DNA from 4 places in the Streptomyces sp. NBC_00370 genome. Region 2 is predicted to be linked to each of the others. Evidence: riboswitches for the same ligand, from Rfam matches in the RefSeq annotation. Region 2 holds a riboswitch; each other region holds the start of a gene.

Region 1 (4,205 bases), 4.5 Mb from region 2:
CGGCGTTCAGACCGAGCACGCTCGCGCCCTCCTCCCCCACCAGCAGCAGGTCGAGGGGCCGGGCCAGGGTCATCAGCAGCGCCGTCCCGGCGAGCAGGACGACGCCGGGCAGGACGAGCGTGCCCCAGCGGGCGCTGCCCAGACCGCCGAGTGTCCAGTACAGGGCCTCCTGGAACTGCTCGGGCCGGGCGGCGACGACCAGCAGGAGGGTGGTGAGCGCGGAGAGGATGTACGAGACGGTCACCCCGGCCAGGACGAGCCTGCCGCCGGTCATGGCGCCGCCCCTGCGGGCGAGGCTGTAGACGAGGGCGAGGGCGACGAGCGAGCCGGCGAAGGCGGCGGCCGGCATGGCGACGGTGGTGGTCACTCCCCCGCCGATGCCGAGGACGAGCACGGCCACGGCGCCGGTCGACGCGCCGGAGGAGATGCCGAGCAGGAACGGGTCGGCGAGCTTGTTGCGCACCAGCGCCTGGAGGACCGTCCCGACGACGGCGAGCCCCGCGCCGACGATCGCGCCGAGCAGCACCCTGGGCAGCCGTACGTCGAGGACGATGGTCCGGTACGGGCTCGGTGCGGCCCGCCCGGTGAGGGCGGCGACGACCTCGCCGGGCCCGATCCGTACGGAGCCGAGCGCGAGCCCGGCGACGACGGCGACGGCGAGCGCGGCGACGAGACAGCCGAGCACGAGCGGGTAGCGCAGCCGCCCGTGCCCTCGCGGGCCGGGCGTGACCGGTGCGCCCGATATGCCGGACGGGCCTGGCGGGGTGGTGCGGGGCACGGCGCTACTTCACAGTTCCGGGGTGGAGCTGGGCCGCGAGTTTCGCGACGGCGTCGGGGGCGCGTACGCCGAGGACGACGCTGGACAGCGGCATCACGGCGAACCGCTTGTTCTTGATCGCGGGTACGTCGGCGAGCACCGGGTCGTCGGTGAGCCGCTTCTCCTTCTGGGCGACCGTCGTCGAGCCGTAGTCGTAGATGACGACGGCCTGCGGCTTGCGGGCGACCACCTGTTCCCAGGTGGCGTCGCCGAACGACTTGTCCAGGTCGGCGAAGACGTTGGCGCCGCCCGCGCGGGTGATGAGTTCGTTGCCGATGCCGGCGCCGCCCGCGGTGAAGGCGGTCTTGTCGCCGCTGTCGTAGACGAAGACGGAGACGGGCTTGACGCCCTTGAGCTTGGCGGCCGTCCCCGCGACGGTGGCGCGGGCCCGCGCGATCCACTTGTCCGCGCGGTCGGGGACGCCGAAGGTCCGGCCGACCTCCCGTACCTCCTGGTAGACGTCGTCCATGGTGACGGCGCCCTTGGTGCAGCTCTCGATGTTGAGCCGGGTGTCGATGCCCGCGCCCTTCAGGTCGTCGCGCGCGCGGCCGTCCTTGGCGTCGAAGGCGCTGGCGTAGCCGCCGTAGACGAAGTCGGGATCGGCGGCGAGCAGCTTCTCCTTGGAGGGGTACTCCTTGGCGAGCACCGGCACGCTCTTGTACGCGGCGGCGTAGGCGGGCGAGATCGTGTCGTCCAGGTAGGCGGTGCCGACCAGGGATTTTCGCAGGCCGAGCGCGAGCATGACCTCGGTGGCGTGCTGGTTCATGGTGACGACGCGCCGGGGCGGTGCCTGGTAGGTCGTCTTCACACCGCAGTTGGTGACGGTGTAGGGGAAGCCGGGGGCGGCTGCCTTCGCGGCGCTCGCCGCCGGCTTGTCCGTCGAGCCGCACGCGGCGACCGGTACCAGCAGGGCGGGGAGCGCGGCGGCTATGAGCGCGCGGCGGAGCGTGGGCGGGACTGACGGCATGGCTGAGCACTCCTCCGGGGGGATTTCCGCGTCCCCTGGCTGGTGGAAGAAGGGCGGCAGGTCAGTTCCTGGCTGCCAAGCGGATTCGCTTGGTCACAGTGGCGGGACCGCGCCGGACTCGCACCGGCTTCCTGGCTCCTGCCGCCTCGGGTAGGGGGTCAGTCTCTCAGACGACCGTGACGTCCTCTTCGGTGACCTTGCCGTCCACGATCCGGTAGGAGCGGAACTGGAACGGGCCGAGACCGTCGCTGTCGGCGGTCGAGACCAGCACGTAGTGCGCCTCGGGCTCGTTGGCGTAGCTGATGTCCGTACGGGACGGGTACGCCTCGGTCGCGGTGTGCGAGTGGTAGACGATCACCGGGGTCTCGTCGCGGTCGTCCAGGTCGCGGTAGAGCTTCAGCAGGTCCGCCGAGTCGAATTCGTAGAAGGTGGGCGAGCGTGCCGCGTTGAGCATGGGGACGAACCGCTCGGGCCGGTCGGAGCCCTCGGGTCCCGCGACCACGCCGCAGGCTTCGTCGGGATGATCGCGGCGTGCGTGCGCGACGATCTGGTCGTACAGAGCCTGGGTGATGGTCAGCATGAGTGAAATATAGGACGGCCGAGGGCCGGGCCACCGGGTAGGCCCTACTCGACGGGTGCGTAGGCGCCCGCCTCTTCCCCGGTGGTGACGGTGCGGCGCTTGAGCAGCTGCCAGCCGCCCACCAGACCCACGGCCCACAGGGCGCCCACGTACAGGCAGACGCGCGCTTCGTGGTCGTAGGCGATCAGGCAGGTGACGAAGGCGAGGAAGGCGAGGGCGACCCAGCTCAGCACCGCGCCGCCGGGGGCCGGGAACGCGGAGGCGGGCAGCCGGCCCGCTTCGACGGCGCGGCGGTAGCGGATGTGGCTGGCGAGGATCATCATCCAGGTCCAGATGCCGGCGGCGGTGCCCACCGACGTCACGTACCCGAACGCCTTCTCGGGGACGAGGTAGTTGAGGATGACGCCGATGCCCATCAGGGCGACGGAGACGCTGATGCCGAAGGCGGGGGTGCGGCGCGAGTTGAGTCTGCCGAACGCCTTGGGCGCCTCGCTGTTGACGGCGAGCGCGCGCAGCATCCGGCCCGTCGAGTACATGCCGGAGTTGCAGGACGACAGGGCCGCCGTGAGGACGACGAAGTTGACGATGCCGGCGGCGAGCGGGATGCCGATCTTCTCGAAGGCGTAGACGAAGGGGCTGACGCCGGCGGAGAACTCGGTCCAGCGGACCACGGCGAGCAGGACGGTCAGCGAGCCGACGTAGAAGATGATGATCCGCCAGGGCAGCGTGTTGATGGCCTTGGGGAGGGTCTTCTCCGGGTTCTGCGATTCGCCTGCCGTGACGCCGACGACCTCGACGGCGAGGTAGGCGAACATCACGCCTTGCAGGGTCATCAGGCTGGAGCCGATGCCGTGCGGGAAGACCCCGCCCTGCGAGACGAGATTGCCGGGGGCCGCGGTGGCACCGGCGTCGGAGAAGCCGAGGGTGAGGACGCCGAGCCCGATGACGATCATGCCGATGATGGCGGTGACCTTGATCATCGAGAACCAGAACTCGACCTCGCCGAAGATCTTCACCGAGATCAGATTCACCCCGAAGAGCACCAGCAGGAAGACGAGCGAGCTGACCCACTGCGGGATCTGCGGGAACCAGAAGTGGATGTAGATCGCGGCGGCCGTCAGCTCGGCCATGCCGGTGACCACCCACATCAGCCAGTACGTCCAGGCGGTGGCGTAGCCGAAGAACGGGCCGAGGAACTCGCGCGCGTACTCGGCGAACGAGCCGGACACCGGGCGGTAGAGCAGCAGTTCGCCCAGCGCCCGCATGATGAAGAAGATGACGACGCCGGCGAGGGCGTACATCAGGATGATGCTCGGCCCCGCCTTGGCGATGTTGGCGCCCGCGCCCATGAACAGACCGACGCCGATCGCGCCGCCGATCGCGATCATCTGGATCTGCCGGCTGCCGAGCCCGCGTGCGTAGCCCTCGTCGTCCTCGCCCGGCCGGCCGGTCTCGTCGCTCTCGACGGGTGTGGTCATCGTGGAGTGCCCTTTCGCCGTGCGGTCAGCACTCAGGACCTATCATGGCGAAGGGTTCATTTCGGGCAACCGCGCGGCCCGTCAGGGCATCATCGTCTCCACGAGCGTCTCCTGGAGCGCGCCGAGCCACAGATACGCCATGACCATCGGCTTGCGCGGGTCGGAGTCGGGCAGCCGGTACAGCTCGCCGCCCTCGTCCTCGTCCGTGACGTCGAGCCGGGTGCCGATCGTCAGCCGCAGGTCGTTGAGGGCGCCGAGCCAGTGGGCGCACTCGTCGGGGGTCAGTTTCAGTACGGCGTCACCGGCGCCGGACGCGGTGAGCGCGTCCAGGGAGCGGACGACGGCGACCCCGTCGGCGCGCTT
Region 2 (4,205 bases):
CCCGTCGATGAACGAGGTGGTGTACCACGGGAGTTACGCCCCGCTGAACGGCATCAGGATGTCGGAGGCGTACGCCTCCACGCTGGACATCAGCTTCGACGTGCGCGGCGGACTGCTGATCCGGCAGATCCACCACTGGGCCGCACTCGTCTTCCTCGCCGCGCTGCTCGTGCACATGATGCGGCACTTCTTCACCGGCTCGTTCCGCAAGCCCCGCGAGATCAACTGGCTGTTCGGCTGGCTGATGCTGATCATCGGGCTCTTCGAGGGGCTGACCGGCTACTCGCTGCCGGACGACCTGCTGTCCGGTACGGGGATGCGCTTCGTGGACGGCGCCGTCCTCTCCACGCCCGTCGTCGGCACGTACCTGTCGATGTTCCTGTTCGGCGGGGAGTTCCCGGGACACGACATCGTGTCGCGCTTCTACTCCGTGCATGTGCTGCTGTTCCCGGGGATCATCGCCGCGCTCGTCGTCGTCCATCTGATCCTCGTCGTCTACCACAAGCACACCCAATTCCCGGGCCCCGGACGGACGGAGAAGAACGTCGTGGGGGCGCCGCTGATGCCGGTGTACATGGCGAAGGCCGGCGGCTTCTTCTTCCTGGTCTTCGGGACGATCGCGGTGATCGCGGCGGTCGCGGCGATCAACCCCGTCTGGTCGTACGGCCCTTACCGCCCCGACCAGGTGTCGACCGGTGCCCAGCCCGACTGGTACCTCGGCTTCTCCGAGGGACTGATCCGCATCATGCCGGGCTGGGAGATCAACGCCTGGGGTCACACACTCGTCCTCGGTGTGTTCGTGCCGCTGATGGTCTTCCCGCTGATGCTGGTCTTCATCGGGGCCTATCCGTTCGTCGAGGCATGGATAACCGGCGACCGCCGCGAACACCATCTGCTGGACCGGCCGCGCGACCGGCCGGTCCGTACGGCCATCGGCGCCGCGTGGATCAGTGAGTACCTGGTCCTGCTGGTCGGAGGCGGGAACGACCTGTGGGCGACCCACTTCCATCTGTCCATCAACGCCATCACCTGGACCGTGCGGGTCGCGTTCTTCGTGATGCCGGTGATCGTCTTCGTCGTGACCCGACGCGTCTGTCTGGGACTGCGGCGGCGCGACCGGGAGAAGGTGCTGCACGGCAGGGAGACCGGCATCGTCAAGCGGCTGCCGCACGGCGAGTTCGTCGAGGTGCACGAGCGGCTCTCGCCGGCCGAACTGTTCACCCTGACGCAGGGCGAACAGCCGCAGCCGCTCCAGCTCGGCCCCGCGACGGACAGCAACGGCGTGACCCGCAGAACCGGCCTGGCCCAGCGGGTGCGCGTACGGCTGTCACGGGCCTTCTACGACGAGAAGTCGCGGGTGTGACGGGCGGTGGCCGGCGTGCGCCGAGCGGCGCGCACCCAGGTGTCCGACGTGGTCCCGGATTGCGGGCGAGGGTGCGCGCGGGCCGTTCTTCCCTCTAGGCTGGTCCGTGCGACTGGTGAGCCCTGTCCGCCAGAGAGGGCTTCGTAAGAGGGAACCCGGTGAGAATCCGGGACTGCCCCGCAGCGGTGAGTGGGAACGACCGCCGTCATACGCACTGGACCCGGCCGGGTCTGGGAAGCGACGGCCATTAGGTGTCCCGTGACCTTCACGAGACGAGCCCACGAGTCCGAAGACCTGCCCGTTGCCCGTGCGCGACCGATCGCGCGCGGACATCCCGGTGACCTCGTGGGCGGGTCGGCGTACACATCGAGCGGCATACGCGGCGGCACAGCCTCGCGGGCGGCCCGGTTGGTCCGTCCCTTCGCGTCCGCGGTCCCGTCCCCGGGATACCAGGACACATCTCGCGAAGGAGAGTTCCGTGACAGCGAAGCCCGCAGCCGCGGCAGCACGAGCCACCGTCCACGGCTACCCCCGCCAGGGTCAGAACCGTGAACTGAAAAAGGCCGTCGAGGGGTACTGGAAGGGCCGAGTCACCGCCGACGCCCTCCGGGAGACCGCGGCAGGCCTGCGCCGTTCGAACTGGCAGCAGCTGGCCGAGGCCGGCATCGAGGAGGTGCCGTCCGGTGACTTCTCGTACTACGACCATGTTCTGGACACCAGCGTCATGGTCGGCGCTGTCCCCGAGCGGCACCGCGCGGCGGTCGGCGCCGACGCGCTCGACGGGTATTTCGCGATGGCCCGGGGCAATCAGGACATCGCCCCGCTCGAAATGACCAAGTGGTTCGACACGAACTACCACTACCTCGTGCCGGAGCTGGGCCCGGACACCGTCTTCACCGCCGACTCCGGCAAGCAGGTCACCGAGCTGAAGGAGGCTGTCGCGCTCGGGCACACCGCGCGGCCGGTCCTCGTCGGCCCGGTCACGTACCTGCTGCTCGCCAAGCCCGCGCCCGGCGTCGCGGCCGACTTCGAGCCGCTGACCCTGCTGGACCGGCTGCTGCCGGTGTACGCCGAGGTGCTGGCCGATCTGCGGGCGGCCGGCGCCCAGTGGGTGCAGCTCGACGAGCCCGCGCTGGTGCAGGACCGCACCCCCGCCGAACTGAACGCCGCCGCCCGCGCCTACCGCGACCTGGGCGGCGCGGCCGACCGGCCGAAGCTGCTCGTCGCCTCGTACTTCGGGCGGCTCGGCGAGGCGCTGGCCGTCCTGGCCAAGGCGCCGGTCGAAGGCCTCGCCCTCGACTTCACCGAGTCGGGCGCCGCCAACCTCGAAGACCTCGCAGCGGCCGGCGGACTGCCCGGCAAGCGGCTGGTCGCCGGCGTCGTCAACGGCCGCAACATCTGGATCAACGACTACGAGAATTCACTGGCCACGCTGGGCACCCTCCTCGGTCTCGCGGACCGGGTCGACGTCTCGTCGTCCTGCTCGCTCCTGCACGTACCGCTGGACGCAGACGCCGAGCGCGACATCGATCCGCAGATCGCCCGCTGGCTCGCGTTCGCCCGGCAGAAGACGCAGGAGATCGCCGTCCTGGCGCGCGGTCTGGCACGGGGCACCGATGCCATCGCTGCCGAACTCGCCTCCAACCGCGCCGATCTGGCCTCCCGCGCCGGGTCGGAACTGACCAGCGACCCCGCGGTACGGGCCCGTACCGCGGCCATCACCGACGCCGACGGGCGGCGCTCGCAGCCGTACCCCGAGCGGACCCTCACCCAGCGCGCGCACCTCGGGCTCCCGCTGCTGCCGACCACGACCATCGGCTCGTTCCCGCAGACCGACGAACTGCGCACCGCCCGGGCCGACGTGCGGACCGGCCGGATCGACACCGCCGGGTACGAGGAGCGCATCAAGAACGAGATCAGGGACGTCCTGTCCTTCCAGGAGAAGGCCGGGATCGACGTCCTGGTGCACGGCGAGCCCGAACGCAACGACATGGTGCAGTACTTCGCCGAGCAGCTGACCGGCTATCTGGCGACGCAGCACGGCTGGGTGCAGTCCTACGGCACCCGGTACGTCCGGCCGCCGGTGCTGGCCGGCGACATCTCACGGCCCGAGCCGATGACGGTGCGCTGGACGACGTACGCGCAGTCCCTGACCGACCGCCCGGTCAAGGGCATGCTCACCGGACCCGTCACCATGCTGGCCTGGTCCTTCGTCCGCGACGACCAGCCGCTCGGCGACACCGCGCGCCAGGTCGCCCTCGCGCTGCGCGACGAAGTGAACGACCTTGAGGCGGCCGGTACTTCGGTCATCCAGGTCGACGAGCCTGCCCTGCGCGAAACGCTGCCGCTGCGTGCCGCCGACCACGCCGCCTACCTGGACTGGGCCACCGAGTCGTTCCGGCTCACCACCAGCGGTGTCGGCCCGGCCACCCAGATCCACACGCACATGTGCTACGCCGAGTTCGGCGACATCGTGCAGGCCATCGACGACCTCGACGCCGACGTCATCAGCCTGGAGGCCGCCCGCTCGCACATGCAGGTCGCCGGCGAACTCGCCGCACACGGCTACCCGCGTGAGGCGGGCCCCGGCGTGTACGACATCCACTCGCCGCGCGTGCCGAGCGCCGAAGAGGCGGCGGCCCTGCTGCGTAAGGGACTTGAGGCCATCCCGGCCGAGCGGCTGTGGGTCAACCCCGACTGCGGCCTGAAGACCCGCGGCTGGCCCGAGACCCGGGCCTCGCTGGAGAACCTGGTCGCGGCCGCCCGCGAGATCCGCGCCGAACTGGCCACCGAGGGCTCCTGACCGACGGAAGCGGTCCGGGGCGGACACCACGGGTGTCTG
Region 3 (4,205 bases), 200 kb from region 2:
GTCGGAGTCCTCCGCCTGCCGGTAGAGGGTGGAGCCGAACTGGTCGCTGCGCGCACGCGAGGTGGTGTCGTCCTCCCAGTCGCGGGTCAGCCGGCCCCGGGCCAGCGGGCTCCACGGCAGCACCCCGACCCCCTGGTCGAGACAGAACGGCAGCATCTCCCGCTCCTCCTCGCGCATCAGCAGGCTGTACTGGTCCTGCATCGACACGAACGGCGTCCAGCCGTGCAGTTCGGCGGTGTGCTGGGCGTTGGCGAACTGCCACGTCCACATCGAGGAGGCCCCGATGTAGCGCACCTTCCCGGCGCGCACGAGGTCGTGCAGCGCCTCCATCGTCTCCTCGATCGGCGTGTTCGGGTCGTAGCGGTGGATCTGGTACAGATCGATGTAGTCAGTGCCCAGCCGCCGCAGACTCGCCTCCGCCTGGCTGAAGATGGCCGCACGCGACAGACCCGCGCCCTTGGGACCCGCGTGCATCCGGCCGTTCACCTTGGTGGCGATCACGACCTCCTCGCGCTTGGCGAATTCGCCCAGCAGCCGCCCGACGATCTCCTCGCTCGACCCGAGCGAGTAGACGTTGGCCGTGTCGAAGGTGGTGATGCCCGCCTCGACGGCCTGCCGGACCAGCGGCCGTGACTCCTCCAGCGGCAGGGACCAGGGGTGGGACCCGGACTGCGGGTCGCCGAAACTCATACAGCCGAGGACGATCCTGGACACCTCAAGACCGGTCCGGCCCAGACGTACGTACTCCATTGCTTCTCCTCACGAAGAAACCCGCCGGGAAGGGCCCCGGCGGGTTTCTGACGGTGGTCGGGGTTCAGTTCACCGGGGCGCCGACCCGGTCGTCCGGACTGCTGCGGCGCACCGCCGGAACGGTCTCCGGAGCGAGGAGCCGCTGGGCGAGATGGCCGAAGATCAGCCCGAAGGCGCTCCACATGGTGATCTGGATGGCCAGCGAGGCCACCCTGAACTGCCAGAGCAGCGGCGCCGGGAAGTCCTTGGGCACTTCGTTGACGGTGGGCAGGAACGCGTACGCGAGGCCGACCAGCACACCGAAGCCGACGACGGCGGCGACCGTCGCGTTCCAGTTGCCGAGCCGCGGTGCCAGCCGCTTGCCGAAGATGACGGCCGCCACGGCCAGCAGCACACTCAGCACGATCATCAGCACATACAGCGTACTGCGCTTGCCGATGGTCCCCGGGTCGCCCACCGACGGCGGATTGGCCGGGTACTTGAGGAACGGCACGACGTAGACGGTGAGCAGCGCACCGCCCGCGAGCAGCATCGCCGTGGCCCGGGGCCCGAAGGCGCCGATCCGGCCGAGCGCGACACAGAACGCGAGCGCGGCGATACCGCCGACGGCGACGCCGAACACCAGGACGCCCGTGGCGAGTCCGGCGGTGGACTGGAGCGAGCGGCTGACGACTTCCATCTCGTGCTCGTGGCTGTGCGAGTCCTCGAACGCGATGGCCGAGTCGATCCTCGGCTCACCGAGCAGATAGGCGACGACGAGGGCGAGCACGCCTGCGGCGAGCCCCGCGAGCATGCCGCGCACCAACAGGGCCCTGACGGATATGGAGTTCATGAGCGGATTTCCTCGGTCTCTCAGTGGCAGGGGAAGCCGAGGAGATGGCGTCCGTCATGGACCCACTCGTGGATGTCGGTGCCGGAGAAGACAGAGGTGGCGCCCTGCTCGGCGCCGACGAAGTACAGCAGGAACAGCATCAGAACGCCGAAGAAGACCGCCCAGGGCGCTATCGCCTTGAGCGAGATGGGTGCGACGGCTGTGGAGCCGGTGGTGGGGGCGGCAGACTGTGCCATGGCCGAACCTCCTGGGGAACACGCGTCCCGATCGTGGTGCCTGAGACGAAGGTGCCGGGTCTGACTTCCCGCGGCGAACCGCGGGTCCACAGTGGCGCGACCGTGCCGGATTCTCACCGGACTTCCGTCACACCCTCGTCATGTCCTCGGCACCGTACCGCCCGTCGGCCCCGTGACGCCACAGTGCACCCCTCGTGCCCGCGTCCGGGCCCACGCCGTACGCACGGTCCGCGGCGGCCGGGACCGGGACGCTCAGCGCAGGCCGGACGAGCGGAAGACCGCCTCGGCCGCCGCGCCGTCCAGGCGTCCGGTGAGCCTGCGGAGCGTATCGGCGCCGTACAGCGGCCGGCCGTCTCTCAGCGACCCGAGGGCGTCCGTCTCCAGCCGGTACCAGAGCTGCGGCGCCGCGACGAGCACCCGCGGATCGACCTCGACCCTGCCGCCCTCCGTGTCGCACAGGACGAGGCGCTGGGCCACCCCGTCGGACATACGGACCGACAACAGCCGGTCCGTACGCACCCGATGCTCGCCGAGCAGCCCGCGCGAGGCCAGCCAGCCGGCCCCCGCCGACACCCGGGCCGGTACGAGTACGACGAACAGCAGCACGGCGAGCCCGGTCCAGAACACGGCGTGCCGCAGGGTCAGATCGCCCGAAGCGCCGTCGACCACCAGCAGCAGGGTCAGCAACACCCCTGCGCACCCCGCCGCCTGCCGGGCCTCACCGGCCCAGCGGTCGTCGTACACCGTGCCCGGCGCGCCCCGGCTGCCGGCGCCGGGCCCCGTGGCCGCCCCTCCCGCCCGACGTCGTCCCATGGCGGTGACTCTAGGCACGGAACGGACCGGCGCTCCACGCCTTGACGGACGGCTGACGCGACCGCGTGCGGCTTTGACGCCCGCCTGACGCCGCCCGGCAGCCCCCGGCGTCACTCGACATGCCCGCCCGGCACATTCCGGTAAGAATCGTGCGGGGCCGGCCGGCTCGGTCCACGGGCCGCCTGCGTGTCGGGCGCCCGTCGTCGGGCAGACGAACACAGCTGTACATGACGAGAAAGGACGTGATCCGGATGCGAGTGGCATTTCTCGTTGCTCCCGAAGGCGTGGAGCAGGTCGAGCTGACCGAACCCTGGAAGGCGGTGGGGGAGGCGCGCGGCGAGCGCGAGCTGATCTCGACCGCGCCGGGCCAGGTGCAGGCGTTCAACCACCTCGACAAGGCGGACACCTTCCCCGTCGACCGGACGGTGGCGCAGAGCTCCGTCGAGGACTACGACGGTCTCGTGCTGCCCGGCGGTGTCGCCAACCCCGACGCGCTGCGGACGGATCCCGCGGCGGTGGCCTTCGTGAAGGCGTTCTTCGACGCGGGCAAGCCGGTGGCGGCGATCTGCCACGCCCCGTGGACGCTCATCGAGGCCGATGTGGTGCGTAACAGGACGCTGACGTCCTGGCCGAGCCTGCGGACCGACATCCGCAACGCCGGCGGTACCTGGGTGGACGAGCAGGTCAAGGTCTGCACCGCCGCGCCCAGCCCGCTCATCACCAGCCGCAAGCCGGACGATCTGAAGGCGTTCTGCGAGGCGTTCATCCAGCAGTTCGGCGGTTGAGTCCTCCGCGAGGCAGCCTGTACCCCGGACCGGCTCTGTCCGGCGCCCCGCCACGGCGGGACGCCGGACATCGTCGTTACGGCTGGACGGCCAGCGTGAAGGAGTGCCCCGCCGGGTCCGAGTAGACGCGCGTGTCGCGCGGGCCGCCGTTGTCCTTGGTGTCCAGCGGGCGTGCGCCGAGGCTGATCGCCTCACGCTCCGCCTCGTCGATGTCCTCGCGGGCCACCATGATGCGCAGATGGGCCTGTTGAGAGGTTTCGGGCCGGGGCCAGCTGGCAGGCGCGTAGCCGTGGTCCCTGCGGATCGCGAGATGGACGCCGGACTGTCCGACGATCTCCACGAAGTCCGGGTCGGTACCGATCTTGATCTCCGCTTCGAAGAAGGTGGCGTAGAACTCGGCGAGGTCGGCGGGTTCGGCACAGTCGAGGACGAGGACGCTGGTCTTGGCGACGGTCATGCCGACCGTGTACCCCCGGCCCTGACGGGCACACAGCTGCCGTGGCCCGTCGGGGCGCCCGGTGGTTGGCCCGCTGCCCAGCGGGTACCCGGGCCGCCGGCGCTTCATCCGGCCGACCGGTTCCGGTCGCACTCCGACGGCCCGGGGGAGAGCCTGGGAGCGATCCCTTCCCAGGCTTCCACGTACAGCTTCGGCGCAGAGAGGAACAACCCCATGAGCAACGCTGAACAGTCGGCGACCGAGGTCGCGGTGCAACTCGGCGGACAGGCCAAGGAGGACGCCCACACGGTGTTCGCGGTCCTCGGCACGGCCTTCGCCTCCGACCGCGCCGC
Region 4 (4,205 bases), 2.0 Mb from region 2:
TCGCGCTCCAGCTGGTCGGTATCCAGTCGGTGCTCGACGTGATGGGCATCGGCGGCAGCAACGACACCAACTGGTTCGTCAAGGACCTGCCGCTGTTCATCGCGTTCGCCGTGCTCGCCGCCTACACGTACTCGTCGGGGCTGCGGGCGCCCGCGCTGATCGCGTTCGTCAAGGACGGTCTGATCTACATCGTCATTCTCGTGGCGATCATCTACATCCCGATCAGGCTCGGCGGCTTCGACGACATCTTCGCCAAGGCGGGCGACGCCTTCGCGAAGGTCAATCCGGCCACCGGCAAACCGCGCGGCGCGCTGGCGCCGCCCGAGGCCGGCCAGTGGGGGTACGCGACGCTGGCGCTCGGCTCGGCGCTCGCGCTCTTCATGTATCCGCACTCCATCACGGCGACGCTCTCCAGCCGCAGCCGTGACGTGATCCGGCGCAACACCGCGATCCTGCCGCTGTATTCACTGATGCTGGGGCTGCTGGCGCTGCTCGGCTTCATGGCGATCGCCGCCGGGATCAAGGTCGACAACGGCCAGTTGGCGATCCCGCAGCTCTTCGAGAACATGTTCCCCGACTGGTTCGCCGGCGTCGCCTTCGCCGCGATCGGTATCGGCGCGCTGGTGCCGGCCGCGATCATGTCGATCGCCGCGGCGAACCTCTTCACCCGCAACATCTACAAGGACTTCATCAAGCCGGACGCGACCCCGGCGCAGGAGACCAAGGTCTCCAAGCTGGTGTCCCTGCTGGTGAAGGTGGGCGCGCTGGTCTTCGTCCTCGGGATGGACCCGACCGTCGCGATCAACTTCCAGCTGCTGGGCGGCATCTGGATCCTGCAGACCCTGCCGGCCCTGGTCGGCGGCCTGTTCACCCGCTGGTTCCACCGCTGGGCGCTGCTGGCGGGCTGGGCGGTCGGCATGGTCTACGGGACGCTCGCCGCGTACGGCGTCGCGAGCCCGACCCAGAAGCACTTCGGCGGCTCGTCGAAGGAGATCCCGGGGCTCGGCGAGATCGGCTACATCGGCCTCACCGCGTTCGTGCTGAACGTGGTGGTGACGGTGGTCCTCACCCTGATCCTGCGCGCGGTCAAGGCACCGGACGGCATCGACGAGACGACGGCGTCCGACTACACGGCGGACGCGGGCGACCCGGACGTCAAGGCCGAACTCCCCCTGACAACACCGGCCGAACCGGCTCACTGACCCACCGAGAAAACCGTCACGGGAACGGGCCGCCGGCACCGCCGGCGGCCCGTCGCGCGTATCAGCGCACCCATTCCTTGAGCTGCTCGGTATCCAGCGTGATGCCGAGATGAATCCCGTAGCGGGCAGACGAAACTCGATGCGACACAAGATGTGGGGGGTGACTCCCGAGACGCCCACCAGATGTATGCTCGTCTCGCTGTCGACACAGGGGAATCCGGTGCGAATCCGGAACTGTCCCGCAACGGTGTGCTGTGGTGCGCTTTGTCGTACCCGCGAGTCCGAAGACCTGCCGACGGTGCGTCCGGTTCGACCGAGCCGGGCGCCGAGACGTCCCGGGCCCCGCGGTAGGGCCGGCGGACACGGCGGTGCGCCCTGCCCTGGGTGCGGTCCGTCGTATGCCTGCCTCCTGCCCGCCGGACCCGATCCGAGCGAGGGAGAGCATCACGTGACCATCGCGCCAGACCGTCCGGCCACGCACACCGCCGCTTCAGGCGAGGCACTGCTGCGTACGCTGACGGACCTCACCGCCGATCTGCCCGACACCGACCCGGGCAAGGTCGCAGCGGCGGCGCTCCGGGGGCGTAACGCCGGATCGGACGCTGCGGGCCTGCGCGAGCTGGCCACCGAGGCCGCCGCCGGGCTGATCTCCGAGGACCCCGCGTACTCCCGGCTCGCCGCCCGGCTGCTGACCCGTTCCATCGCCGACGAGGCCGCCGGCCAGGGCGCGGTGTCGTTCTCCGCCTCGGTCGGCGTCGGACACACCGAGGGGCTGATCGCCGACGCCACCGCCCGCTTCGTGGCGCTGCACGCCGACCGGCTCGACGAGCTCGTGGACCCGGCGGCCGACGACCGGTTCGGCTACTTCGGTCTGCGCACGCTCTACAGCCGTTATCTGCTGCGCCACCCGATCACCCGTCAGGTCATCGAGCGCCCGCAGTACTTCATGCTGCGCGTGGCGTGCGGGCTCGCCGAGGACGACAGCCCGGCCGCGCTGGAGGACGTCGCCGCGCTCTACCGGCTGATGAGCCGGCTGGACTATCTGCCGTCGTCGCCGACCCTGTTCAACTCGGGCACCCGGCACCCGCAGATGTCCTCCTGCTATCTGCTGGACTCCCCCGCCGACGAACTCGACTCGATCTACGACCGCTACCACCAGGTGGCCCGGCTCTCGAAGCACGCGGGCGGCATCGGCATCCCGTTCTCCCGTATCCGCTCCCGGGGTTCGCTGATCCGCGGCACCAACGGGCACTCCAACGGCATCGTGCCGTTCCTGCGCACGCTCGACTCCTCGGTCGCCGCCGTGAACCAGGGCGGCAGGCGCAAGGGCGCCGCCGCCGTCTACCTGGAGACCTGGCACGCCGACCTGGAGGAGTTCCTGGAGCTGCGGGACAACACCGGTGAGGAGGCGCGCCGTACGCACAACCTCAACCTGGCGCACTGGATCCCCGACGAGTTCATGCGGCGCGTCGAGGCGGACACCGACTGGTCGTTGTTCTCGCCGTCCGACGTGCCGGAGCTGGTCGACCTGTGGGGCGACGCGTTCGACACGGCGTACCGCGCGGCGGAGGCGGCGGGCCTCGCGATCAGGACGATCCCGGCCCGTGACCTGTACGGCAGGATGATGCGCACCCTCGCCCAGACCGGCAACGGCTGGATGACCTTCAAGGACGCGTCGAACCGTACGGCCAACCAGACGGCGGAGCCCGGCCGCACGGTCCACTCCTCCAACCTCTGCACGGAGATCCTGGAGGTCACGGACGACGGCGAGACGGCCGTCTGCAACCTCGGCTCGGTCAACCTGGCCGCTTTCGTGCTGGATTCGGGCGAGATCGACTGGGCGCGGCTGGACACGACGGTCCACACCGCCGTCACCTTCCTCGACCGGGTCGTGGACATCAACTTCTACCCGACCGAGCAGGCGGGCCGCTCCAACGCCAAGTGGCGCCCGGTCGGCCTCGGCGTGATGGGCCTGCAGGACGTCTTCTTCAAGAAGGGCCTGCCCTTCGACTCCGCCGAGGCCGCCGCGCTCTCCACGAAGATCGCCGAGCGGGTCATGCTCGCCGCGTACGAGGCGTCCTGCGGGCTCGCCGAGCGGTACGCCCCGCTGCCCGCCTGGGAGCAGACGCGTACGGCGCGCGGGGTGCTGCACCCCGACCACTACGGCGTGGAGCTGAACTGGCCCGAGCGGTGGGACGCCCTGCGCGCCCGGGTCGCCAGGAGCGGTATGCGCAACTCGCTGCTGCTCGCCATCGCGCCGACCGCGACCATCGCCTCGATCGCCGGGGTCTACGAGTGCATCGAGCCGCAGGTCTCGAACCTCTTCAAGCGCGAGACGCTGTCGGGTGAGTTCCTTCAGGTCAACTCGTACCTGGTGGCGGAGTTGAAGCGGCTCGGCGTCTGGGACGCAAGGAGCCGTGAGGCGCTGCGCGAGTCGAGCGGCTCGGTGGCGGGCTTCAGTTGGCTGCCCGCCGAGGTGCGCGAGCTGTACCGCACGGCGTGGGAGATCCCGCAGCGCGGTCTGATCGACATGGCGGCGGCGCGTACCCCGTTCCTCGACCAGAGCCAGTCGCTGAACCTGTTCCTGGAGACGCCGACCATCGGGAAGCTCAGCTCGATGTACGCGTACGCCTGGAAGAAGGGCCTCAAGACCACGTACTACCTGCGCTCGCGCCCGGCGACCCGGATCGCCCGCGCGGCCGGCGCCGACGTACCGGCGGCGCGCGTCGCCCCCGGCCCCGGCCCCGGCCCCGTGCCCGTGCCCGTACCGATGGCGCCCGACGCGGACGCCGTCGCCTGCTCCCTGGAAAACCCCGAGTCCTGCGAGGCCTGCCAGTAATGACGACCGAGACCGAACCGACCGAGACCACCGAACCGACCGAGACCGTCGTGAAGAACCTGCTCGACCCGGGGTTCGAACTGACGCTGCGGCCGATGCGCTACCCGGACTTCTACGACCGCTACCGCGACGCGATCAAGAACACCTGGACCGTGGAGGAGGTC

The links. Region 2 has a riboswitch for cobalamin ahead of metE (5-methyltetrahydropteroyltriglutamate--homocysteine S-methyltransferase). Riboswitches for the same ligand answer to the same signal wherever they lie in the genome.
Region 1: it holds a riboswitch for cobalamin, as region 2 does, so the genes downstream of both, OHS57_RS14095 (ABC transporter substrate-binding protein) here and metE (5-methyltetrahydropteroyltriglutamate--homocysteine S-methyltransferase) in region 2, are expected to answer to the same signal.
Region 3: it holds a riboswitch for cobalamin, as region 2 does, so the genes downstream of both, OHS57_RS33370 (CbtB domain-containing protein) here and metE (5-methyltetrahydropteroyltriglutamate--homocysteine S-methyltransferase) in region 2, are expected to answer to the same signal.
Region 4: it holds a riboswitch for cobalamin, as region 2 does, so the genes downstream of both, OHS57_RS25705 (ribonucleoside-diphosphate reductase subunit alpha) here and metE (5-methyltetrahydropteroyltriglutamate--homocysteine S-methyltransferase) in region 2, are expected to answer to the same signal.

Annotation. Positions count from the first base shown of each region.
Region 1 covers NZ_CP107968.1:3,184,668-3,188,872, forward strand. The annotation lists gene OHS57_RS14090 (iron ABC transporter permease) at 1-745, opposite strand, end outside; gene OHS57_RS14095 (ABC transporter substrate-binding protein) at 783-1,784, opposite strand; cobalamin riboswitch at 1,827-1,979, opposite strand; gene OHS57_RS14100 (Mov34/MPN/PAD-1 family protein) at 1,951-2,364, opposite strand; gene OHS57_RS14105 (amino acid permease) at 2,409-3,842, opposite strand; gene OHS57_RS14110 (DUF2017 domain-containing protein) at 3,924-4,205, opposite strand, start outside.
Region 2 covers NZ_CP107968.1:7,724,092-7,728,296, forward strand. The annotation lists gene qcrB (cytochrome bc1 complex cytochrome b subunit) at 1-1,363, shown strand, start outside; cobalamin riboswitch at 1,460-1,679, shown strand; gene metE (5-methyltetrahydropteroyltriglutamate--homocysteine S-methyltransferase) at 1,842-4,166, shown strand.
Region 3 covers NZ_CP107968.1:7,523,602-7,527,806, forward strand. The annotation lists gene OHS57_RS33360 (aldo/keto reductase) at 1-750, opposite strand, end outside; gene OHS57_RS33365 (CbtA family protein) at 815-1,582, opposite strand; gene OHS57_RS33370 (CbtB domain-containing protein) at 1,603-1,818, opposite strand; adenosylcobalamin (AdoCbl) riboswitch at 1,863-1,958, opposite strand; gene OHS57_RS33375 (hypothetical protein) at 2,071-2,631, opposite strand; gene OHS57_RS33380 (type 1 glutamine amidotransferase domain-containing protein) at 2,883-3,416, shown strand; gene OHS57_RS33385 (VOC family protein) at 3,493-3,873, opposite strand; gene OHS57_RS33390 (hypothetical protein) at 4,087-4,205, shown strand, end outside.
Region 4 covers NZ_CP107968.1:5,737,284-5,741,488, reverse strand. The annotation lists gene mctP (monocarboxylate uptake permease MctP) at 1-1,202, shown strand, start outside; cobalamin riboswitch at 1,389-1,513, shown strand; gene OHS57_RS25705 (ribonucleoside-diphosphate reductase subunit alpha) at 1,651-4,041, shown strand; gene OHS57_RS25700 (ribonucleotide-diphosphate reductase subunit beta) at 4,041-4,205, shown strand, end outside.